Regions from separate parts of the Terrabacter sp. AAH1 genome, predicted to be linked through region 1. Evidence: riboswitches for the same ligand, from Rfam matches in the RefSeq annotation. Region 1 holds a riboswitch; each other region holds the start of a gene.
The links. Region 1 has a riboswitch for S-adenosylmethionine ahead of ACXR8F_RS11585 (aminotransferase class V-fold PLP-dependent enzyme). Riboswitches for the same ligand answer to the same signal wherever they lie in the genome.
Positions count from the first base shown of each region.

Region 2: linked by a shared signal. The riboswitch ahead of ACXR8F_RS16750 (bifunctional o-acetylhomoserine/o-acetylserine sulfhydrylase) and the one ahead of ACXR8F_RS11585 (aminotransferase class V-fold PLP-dependent enzyme) in region 1 are both predicted to bind S-adenosylmethionine.
Region 3: linked by a shared signal. The riboswitch ahead of metX (homoserine O-acetyltransferase MetX) and the one ahead of ACXR8F_RS11585 (aminotransferase class V-fold PLP-dependent enzyme) in region 1 are both predicted to bind S-adenosylmethionine.
Region 4: linked by a shared signal. The riboswitch ahead of ACXR8F_RS08650 (amino acid ABC transporter permease) and the one ahead of ACXR8F_RS11585 (aminotransferase class V-fold PLP-dependent enzyme) in region 1 are both predicted to bind S-adenosylmethionine.

Region 1 is NZ_JBTJJV010000006.1:70,929-73,120, reverse strand. It holds gene ACXR8F_RS11585 (aminotransferase class V-fold PLP-dependent enzyme) at 1-1,068, opposite strand, end outside; SAM riboswitch class IV at 1,108-1,247, opposite strand; gene ACXR8F_RS11580 (FtsK/SpoIIIE family DNA translocase) at 1,416-2,192, shown strand, end outside.
Region 2 is NZ_JBTJJV010000012.1:58,136-60,327, reverse strand. It holds gene ACXR8F_RS16755 (acyltransferase family protein) at 1-382, opposite strand, end outside; SAM riboswitch class IV at 518-637, shown strand; gene ACXR8F_RS16750 (bifunctional o-acetylhomoserine/o-acetylserine sulfhydrylase) at 729-2,045, shown strand; gene ACXR8F_RS16745 (LD-carboxypeptidase) at 2,098-2,192, shown strand, end outside.
Region 3 is NZ_JBTJJV010000007.1:130,335-132,526, reverse strand. It holds gene metX (homoserine O-acetyltransferase MetX) at 1-1,197, opposite strand, end outside; SAM riboswitch class IV at 1,213-1,327, opposite strand; gene ACXR8F_RS12930 (DUF4192 domain-containing protein) at 1,430-2,192, opposite strand, start outside.
Region 4 is NZ_JBTJJV010000004.1:138,286-140,477, reverse strand. It holds gene ACXR8F_RS08655 (amino acid ABC transporter ATP-binding protein) at 1-162, opposite strand, end outside; gene ACXR8F_RS08650 (amino acid ABC transporter permease) at 159-1,172, opposite strand; gene ACXR8F_RS08645 (putative leader peptide) at 1,336-1,497, opposite strand; SAM riboswitch class IV at 1,454-1,566, opposite strand; gene ACXR8F_RS08640 (VOC family protein) at 1,792-2,160, opposite strand.

The DNA.
Region 1 (2,192 bases):
CGCGACGACGCCGACGCGGTCGTGGTCCTCGCCGAAGATCGAGAGCAGCTCGACGCCCGGCACCTCGCCGAGTCCGGTCGTCAGCCGCTCGAGCAGCTGCTCCTCGTGGGCCTCGATGGCGTCGCGGTGACGGCTGATGGTGGCGCACGCGGCGGCCAGGGCGATCGCGCCGATGACGTTGGGGCTGCCGCCCTCGTGCCGAGCGGGACCGGTGGCCCACGTCGTGCCCTCCTCGGTGACCGAGCGCGTCGCGCCGCCTCCGAGCAGGTAGGGGCTGCCGGCATCGAGCCAGTCGGAGCGACCGGCCAGCACGCCTGCGCCGTAGGGGGCGTACGTCTTGTGGCCGGAGAACGCGACGTAGTCGGCGTCCCAGCCGGCGAGGTCGATCCGGCGGTGGGCCGATAGCTGGGCGGCGTCGACGGCGATGCGGGCGCCGTGGTCGTGGGCCAGCGTGGCGAAGCGCTCGATCGGCCACACCTCGCCGGTGACGTTCGAGGCCGCGGTGAGCACGACGAGGCGGTGCCGCGAGGGGTGGTCGTTCAGGGCCTCCTCGAGCAGCGCGTGGGCGTCCTCGACGGTCTGGGGCACAGGCAGCCGCACGGTGCGGAAGCGCCCCCAGGGCAGCAGCGTCGAGTGGTGCTCGGTGCCGAAGACGAAGACGGTCGTGCGGCTCGGCAGCGCCTTGCTCAGCAGCGCCCACGAGTCGGTCGTCGTGCGGGTGAAGACGACCGAGTCGTCCGCGCGAGCCCCGACGAACGAGGCCACCTCGGCGCGAGCCTGCTCGTACCAGGCGCTCGTCAGGCGTGAGGCGAAGCCGGCGCCCCGGTGCACGGATGAGTACGTCTCGAGGGCCCGGTCGACCGCCGCCCTGACCGTCTCGAGCGCGGGGGTCGACGCGGCGTGGTCGAGGTTCGCGTATGCCGTGTCGCCGCTGAGCGTCGGCACCCGCAGTCCTGCGCCGACGACCGCGGGCAGCGAAGCGGCCTCGGGGACGACGTGCAACGCGCGGGTCCGGACGACGGGGGCGGGGGCGCCACCACAGAGGGAGGTGCTGGGAAGGACCGACATGAGAGTGCTCCTGGGGGACCGAGGGACCCACCGGATGCAGGTCCGCGCTTGCCGGCCGCGATCGCACGAGCTGGATCTCTCGAGCTGATCGGGGTCGACCTGGTCGTCACCCGGAGCACCCCACCGCGGAGGAGGGTTGCTGGCCAGCGAGCCGGGGCTTGTCACTGGCACTCATGACCTGGCATCGAAGATAGGGCGGCCCCTCTCGGCCTGTCCACCCTCCGGTCCGCGGATGTCGGCATCTGAGACGGCCTCGACCCGTGATGGCGGGTTCGTGTTCTGACCCATGTGCCTCTGTTGCGCGTGTGACGCGTGAGTTCAGAGGTGCCTTGACGTACGGTGCGACCATGGGGTCTCGTCCGTCCAGCAGCCAACGCTCGAGCACCGCCGCGGCCACACGGGCCAAGGGGGCGACCGGCAGCACCACGTCGCGCCCGCCGGCCGCCCGCTCGTCCCGGCCCGCGCAGCGCAAGCCCGCCGCGCGCAAGCCGCCGGCCAAGCCCGCCCGCAAGACCCGTGACGGCGGGCTGCCCTTCCCGCTCAGCGCGATGCGAAGCACCTGGATGGGCGTCTCCCACATGGCCGGGGGAGCGGTGCGACGCGTCGGCCACAGCGCTGCCGACCTCGAGCCCGAACACCGTCGCGACGGCATCGGTTTCGCCCTCATCGCGCTCGCCGTCGTCGTGGCGGCCCGCGAGTGGTGGGGCGTCGCCGGCACGTTCGGCCAGATCGTGCACGCCATCTTCGCCGGCACCTTCGGGCGCGTCGCGTATGCCGTCCCGCTCGTCCTGCTCGCCCTCGGCCTGCGCATGCTGCGCGCCCCGCAGGACGAGGCGACGACCAACCGCGTCGTCGTCGGCACCATCGCGCTGACCTTCGCGGCCTGCGGTCTGGCGCACCTGGCGGACGGCATCCCCAACCCGCCCGACGGCGCCGACGGCATGCGGGCCGCCGGTGGCATCCTCGGCTTCCTCGCCTCGAGCCCCCTCGCGGCCGCGGTGTCGCCCTACGGCGCGCTCGTCCTGCTCATCCTGCTCGGCATCTTCGGCCTGCTCGTCATCACGGCCACGCCGGTCAACATGATCCCGACGCGCCTGCACCAGCTCAAGGCTCTCGTCATCGAC
Region 2 (2,192 bases), on a different contig from region 1:
GGCCTACGTGCTTGAGGCGTGAGCCGGCGGAGATGAGGAGGGCACCCGTGGCGAGCACGGCGACCCAGTAGGCGGGGAAGAGTCGCGCGATGCGCGACGCCACGTAGCCGGGCAGGTCCCGGCCCCAGGCCGTCATGAGGATCACGAAGCCGGAGACGAAGAAGAAGAGTTCCACGCCGAGGTAGCCGTACTTCGTGAACTGGTGCAGTGTCGGGAAGATCTCGACGGTGCGCTCGGGCCACGCAGGCCCCGAGCGGGCGGTGAAGTGGTAGAGCACGACCGCGGCTGCCGCCACGAACCGCAGCAGGTCGAGCAGGGCGAGACGCGAACCGCCTGATGGCGTGCGTCGCCCGCTGACGGGGGCGGGTGGGGACGGAAACATTTCGCGAAACTTACCGAGCCTTGCACACTTCCGGCGAATCGTCTCGCCGCCGAATCGGCCGCCTTCCGACTCTCCGTCCCACGATGAGGACACGCGCTCCCACCTGCCGGACGCGCGTACGTACACTCGCGAGTAGGTCATGAGTGCCAGCGCCAAGCCCCGGCTCGCTGGCCGGCAACCCTCCCACCGCGGCGGGGTGCCCCGGGTGAGGACCTGGCCCGTCGACGCCATCCGGCGCTCGGGCAAGCGCGGAGAGCTCCTCTCCCGCACCGACCCGTCGGTGCGCCGGCCCGATCACCCGTCACGGGCCCGGTCATCGACACGACTGAGGAAGAGCACACGAGAGATGACCGAGCCCAACTGGTCCTTCGAGACCAAGCAGATCCACGCCGGCCAGAGCGCCGACAGTGCCACCGGGGCGCGCGCCCTGCCGATCTACCAGACCACGAGCTACGTCTTCAACGACACGGACCACGCGGCGAACCTGTTCGGGCTCAGGGAGTTCGGCAACATCTACACCCGCATCATGAACCCGACGACCGACGTCGTGGAGCAGCGCATCGCCGCTCTCGAGGGCGGCGTGGGCGCGCTCCTCGTCGCGTCGGGCCAGTCCGCCACCACCTTGGCCCTGCTCAACATCGCCGAGGCCGGTGACCACATCGTCGCGTCGCCGAGCCTCTACGGCGGCACGGTGAACCTGCTGAAGTTCACCCTGCCCAAGCTCGGCGTCCAGGTGAGCTTCGTCGAGGACCCGACGTCGATCGACTCCTGGCGCGCGGCCGTGCGGCCCAACACCAAGGCGTTCTTCGGCGAGACGATCGCCAACCCCAAGGCCGAGGTGCTCGACATCGAGGCCGTGGCCGGTCTCGCCCACGAGGTCGGAGTGCCGCTCGTCGTCGACAACACCATTGCGACCCCGTACGTCATCCGCCCGATCGAGTGGGGCGCCGACGTCGTCGTGCACTCCGCGACGAAGTACCTCGGCGGCCACGGCACGTCCATCGCGGGCGTCATCGTCGACGCGGGCCGGTTCGACTACGCCAAGGACGCCGAGAAATTCCCCAACTACAACACGCCCGAGGAGAGCTACCACGGCCTCGTCTTCGCGCGTGACCTCGGCGTCGGCAGCCCGCTCGGCGCCAACCTCGCCTACATCCTCAAGGCCCGCGTGCAGCTGCTGCGCGACCTCGGCCCGTCAGCGGCGCCCTTCAACGCGTTCCTCATCGCGCAGGGACTCGAGACGCTGTCGTTGCGCATCGAGCGTCACCTGGAGAACGCGGCCAAGGTCGCCGCCTACCTCCAGGCCCACGACCAGGTCGAGCGCGTCGTGTGGGCGTCCTTGCCCGACAACCCTTCTCACGCGAACGCGCAGAAGTACGCGCCCCGCGGGGCAGGTGCCGTGCTCTCCTTCGAGATCGCCGGCGGACTCGAGGCGGGCAAGAAGTTCGTGGAGGCGCTGACGCTGCACAGCCACGTCGCGAACATCGGCGACGTGCGCTCCCTCGTCATCCACCCGGCGTCGACGACCCACTCGCAGGGTCCGGAGGAGGACCGTCTGGCTGCGGGCGTGACTCCCGGCCTCGTGCGCCTCTCGGTCGGCATCGAGAACATCGACGACATCGTCGCCGACCTCGAGCAGGGCTTCACCGCCGCGAAGGCCTGACACCCGGAACACCGGGGTGTGGCGGATCGGCACGGCTGGCACCATGTCGGCCATGCCGATCCGCTACCCCGCCCCGCTCCGTCCCGGCGACCGCATCGGCGTGACGTCGCCGAGCTCCGGTGTCGGCGACGCCCTCTGGGGGCGGTT
Region 3 (2,192 bases), on a different contig from region 1:
GATGAGGAAGCCGTCGTGGCCGAACGCCGACGTGATGTGCTCGCGGTGCGAGCGGCGCAGCGCCGAGTGCAGGTCGTCGGACAGCCGCGGCGGGTAGAGCCGGTCGGTGTCGACGGAGACGATCGTGCAGTCCGCCTCGACGCGAGCGAGAGCCGCGGCGACGCCGCCACGGTCGCGTCCGACGTCGTGGGAGTTCATGGCCTCGGTGAGCACGAGGTAGGAGTTGGCGTCGAAGCGGCGGGCGAGCTTGCCGGCATGGTGGTCCAGGTAGGACTCGACGGCGAAGCGGCCGCGGTCACCTGCTCGGAGGGGGTCCTCGCCGAGCTGGGCCTCGCGGCCGAAACGCTCGTCGAGCTCGGTCTCGGTGCGGTAGGTGATGTGGGCGATGCGACGCGCGAGACCGAGCCCGGCATCGGGCCGACGGTCGCCCGCGTAGTAGTCGCCCCCGGCGAAGTCCGGGTCGTTGCGGATCGCCAGCAGCTGCGGCTGGCACCAGGCGATCTGGTCAGCCGTCGCGTACGCCGTCGACGCGAGGACGATGCAGCGGTCGACGTCGGCGGGGTGGGTGACCGCCCACTCGATGGCCCGCATCCCGCCCATGGAGCCGCCGACGACCGCGGCGAGCCGGCGGATGCCCAGCTGGTCGAGCAGTGCCCGCTCGGCCGCGACCTGGTCTCGCACGGTGACATAGGGGAACCTGCTCCCCCAGGCCTCTCCGTCGGGAGCCGTGCTCGCGGGGCCGGTGCTGCCCTGGCAGCCGCCGAGCACGTTCGCGGCGATGACGAACCACTCGTCGGGGTCGACGGTGCGGCCGGCGCCGATGAGGGAGTTCCACCACCCCGGCGACGCGTGACCGTCGCCGGCCTCGCCCACGACGTGGCTGTCGCCGGTCAGCGCGTGCTCGACGAGGATGACGTTGTCCTTGGCCTCGTTGAGCCGGCCCCACGTCTCGTAGGCGAGACGGACGTCGGGCACCAGTCCCCCGCGCTCGAGCTCCACGTCGCCGATCGTCGCGAACTGCCGCCGGCCGACCGGGTCGCCGTCACGCCACGCGCCGTCGGTCCGCTGCCGTCGCGACGACTCGTCGTGGGCCTGCTCGTGCCCGACGCGACGGGAGTCGACAGAGGGTGCGGAGCCGGGAGCGGCGGCCGGGCGCGTCAGGCGTCGCGTGCTCTGCGTCCCGTGGGTAACGGTCATCAAGGCACTCCTCGCTCTTCGCGCTTGCGCACACCCGGGACGGGTGTGGCCAGGTCTTCACCCGGGGCACCCCACCGCGAAGGAGGGTTGCCGACCAGCGAGCCGGGGCTTGTCGCTGGCACTCATGACCTGGACCCACCATAACCGAGCCCGATGCGGCAGCCGAGGCTCCGGTCCACGACCTGGACGCGACGACCACCGGGTCCGCAGGACACCGTGACGGTCGCCCCACTCATGCGCAGGCCGGCGGGCGAAGGCCGTGGTCGAGCGACTGCCGGACCAGCCCGGCCAGGCGGTTGTCGGGCTCCAGCTCGAGCGCCCGGTCGGCCGCGATGCCGGCACGGGCCCCGTCACCGGACCACCAGGCCAGCGAGGCGAGCAGCGACAGCACGGGGGCGGCGTGGGCGGCCGGCGTCATGCGGCACACCGCCTCGAGCCGGGAGAGCAGCAGGCGCGGCGCGGCAGCGTGGTCCCAGTCGTCCCAACCCTCCGGGTCCAGGCGGCCGGCGGAGCCCGTCGCCCCGACCTGGCCCGCCGGCGTCGCAGAGAAGACCCGGAGGTCGGGACCGAGGAACACCTCCAGCATCGTCACGAGCTCGTCGGGGAGCGACTCGAGCGAGGACGCACCGGGGCAGAGCCACCCGACGAGGGCATCGCGAAACTCCCTGTCGCCAAGAGGGCCGACCACCGCCGGCAACCAGTGCTCGAGCCCGAATCCCTCGATCTCACCGTGCAGCAGGCCGCCCCAGGCCACCAGCGCGTCGTTGACGAGGAACTGTCGCGCCGACAGCTCACCGCCGTCGAGCACGCTCAGGCCGCCGCGGGCAGGGCCGGGCCTGCGCGAAGGGCGTGCGGCCTCGGCGAACCGCCGCTGCCAGTCCTCGATGGCGCCGACCGTGAGCGCATACCGCGGGGCGGAGGCCTCGAGGGGCTCGACCAGGCGGGCCAGACCGGCACGGTCGGGAAGCACGGAGTGGCCGAGCGCCACGTAGCTC
Region 4 (2,192 bases), on a different contig from region 1:
CTCGAGATGGTTGATGGTGCGAACGAGGGTCGACTTGCCGGAGCCGGACGGCCCGAGGATGACGGTCACGGTGCCCTCGGCGAGCTCGAGGTCGACGCCGTCGAGCACCCGGTGCGGGCCGAACGACTTCGAGACGCCGCGCAAGTCGACGACGGCAGTCATCGCGCCACCCCCGCGGTGGTCGTGCCGGCAGCGCGAGAGGTCGATGTCCCGAAGGCCGCCAAGCGGGTTCGCAGACGCTGCAACGGCGTCGGCGGTAGCGTGCGTGAGCTTCCTCTGGCGAAGTGACGCTCCACGTAGTACTGGCCGACCGACAGCAGCGTCGTGAGGATGATGTACCAGACCGTCGCGACGAGCAGGAGCGGCACGACCCTCGAGTTGCGGCCGTAGATCACCTGCACCTGGTAGAAGAGCTCGGGGATCGCGAGCACCGAGACGATCGAGGTCCCCTTGAAGAGGCTGATGACCTCGTTGGCGGCATTGGGCAGGATCGACCGCATCGCCTGGGGCAGCACGATCCGGAGGAACTGCCGCCGTCGCGGGATGCCGAGGGCCGACGCCGCTTCCCGCTGCCCCTCGTCGACCGAGAGGATGCCGCCACGGATGATCTCCGCCGCGTACGCCGCCTGGTGCAGCGCGAGCCCGAGCACGGCCGCGCCGAGCGCCCCGAAGAGGTCGTTCGTCGCGACACTGCCGAACGACGGTCCGAACGGCAGCCCGAACGAGATGCTCTGGTACAGGTAGGCGATGTTGAACCAGAAGAGCAGCTGGACGATCAGCGGGATCGACCGGAAGGCCCAGATGTAGGCCCACGCCACGGAGCGCAGAAAAGCGTTGGGCGACAGGCGCATCGCTGCGAGCACGACGCCGAGCACGAAGCCCGCGACGGTGCCGAGCACGGTGAGCTGGATCGTCGTGCCGAGCGCCTTGATGACCGTCTCGGTCGCGAAGTAGCGGGCAAAGGTGGGCCAGTCCCAGCCGGGGTTGGTGGCGAGGCCGTTGACGAACATCGCGACGAGCACGGCGACGGCGGCCACCCCCACCCAGGTCCAGGGGTTGCGGCGGGGCACGACGGTCAGGGCCGGCGCGTGGTCGGGACGGGTGGTTGGCGGCGGCGCCGCAGCGGGCTGCTGGTCCGTGGCGACGGGGCGCACGGCCGAGGTGGTGGTCACGAGGGCTCCTGAAGGGTGCGTCGAAGGAACCGCCGACCACTCGGGTGGGCCGGCGATGCACGGGCGGGACGAGTTGCGGCGCAACGGCCGCGGCGGGGTGGCCGCGCGGCCCGGCGCCGGGAAAGGCCGGCCGAGGTGGGTCGGCGGCCGCGTCGGTCGGTCGTCAGCGACGACAGAGCGCGCTGGACACGCGGAGCAGGTCGACGTGGCGACGCAGCACCAGCCAGGTGCTCGTGGTGCGCGCCATGACGGCTCCTCGGGTCCGGGACCCGATCACCTCGAGTCCGCGCTTGCCGTCACCTGCTGGCGACGGCCTGGTCCTCACCCGGAGCACCCCGCCGCGGAGGAGGGTTGCTGTCCAGCGAGCCGGGGCTTTGCACTGGAGCTCTTGACCTGTCGATGACACTACGAACCAGCCCCAAGACCGTCAATCGGCGCAAATGACCGCTCGGGGCAGCCCTCACCGATGAGGCCATTCGCGCAGTTTCTCCGAATCATGTTGCGGCACAGTCACATTCGCGAAGTCGAGGGAGACCGATCAGTCATCAATTCCTATTGAATGAGTCGGAAATGCGGCGGCCAGCTTCTTGCATGCTGAGACGCCGGTCTCTCCGCACGGCTACGCGGAACGCTGGCAGACCATGAGCGCGTTGCCGTCCGGGTCCTCGAACTGGACGAAGAACACGCTGCCGATGTCCTCCACGTCCGAGGTGATCCTGACCTCGAGCCGCCGCAGGTGCGCGACGGTGGCGACCATGTCGTCGGTCCAGAAGAAGAAGCGCGGTGGCCCGTCCGCGGTGAAGTCGGGTCGGTTGGCATCGAGGCACAGCCTCGGACCGTCGTCGACGGGGATGTCGAGGATCGTGCCCTCGTGCGAGGCCGCAGGGGCTTCGAAGCCCAGGACGTCGGCATACCAGCGGGCCGAGCGCTCCATGTCGCTGACCGGGACGAACACCTGACCGACGTGCCTGCGGATGGGCGACTGCATGGCGCGGAGACTACCAATCGGCCGGGCTGTCC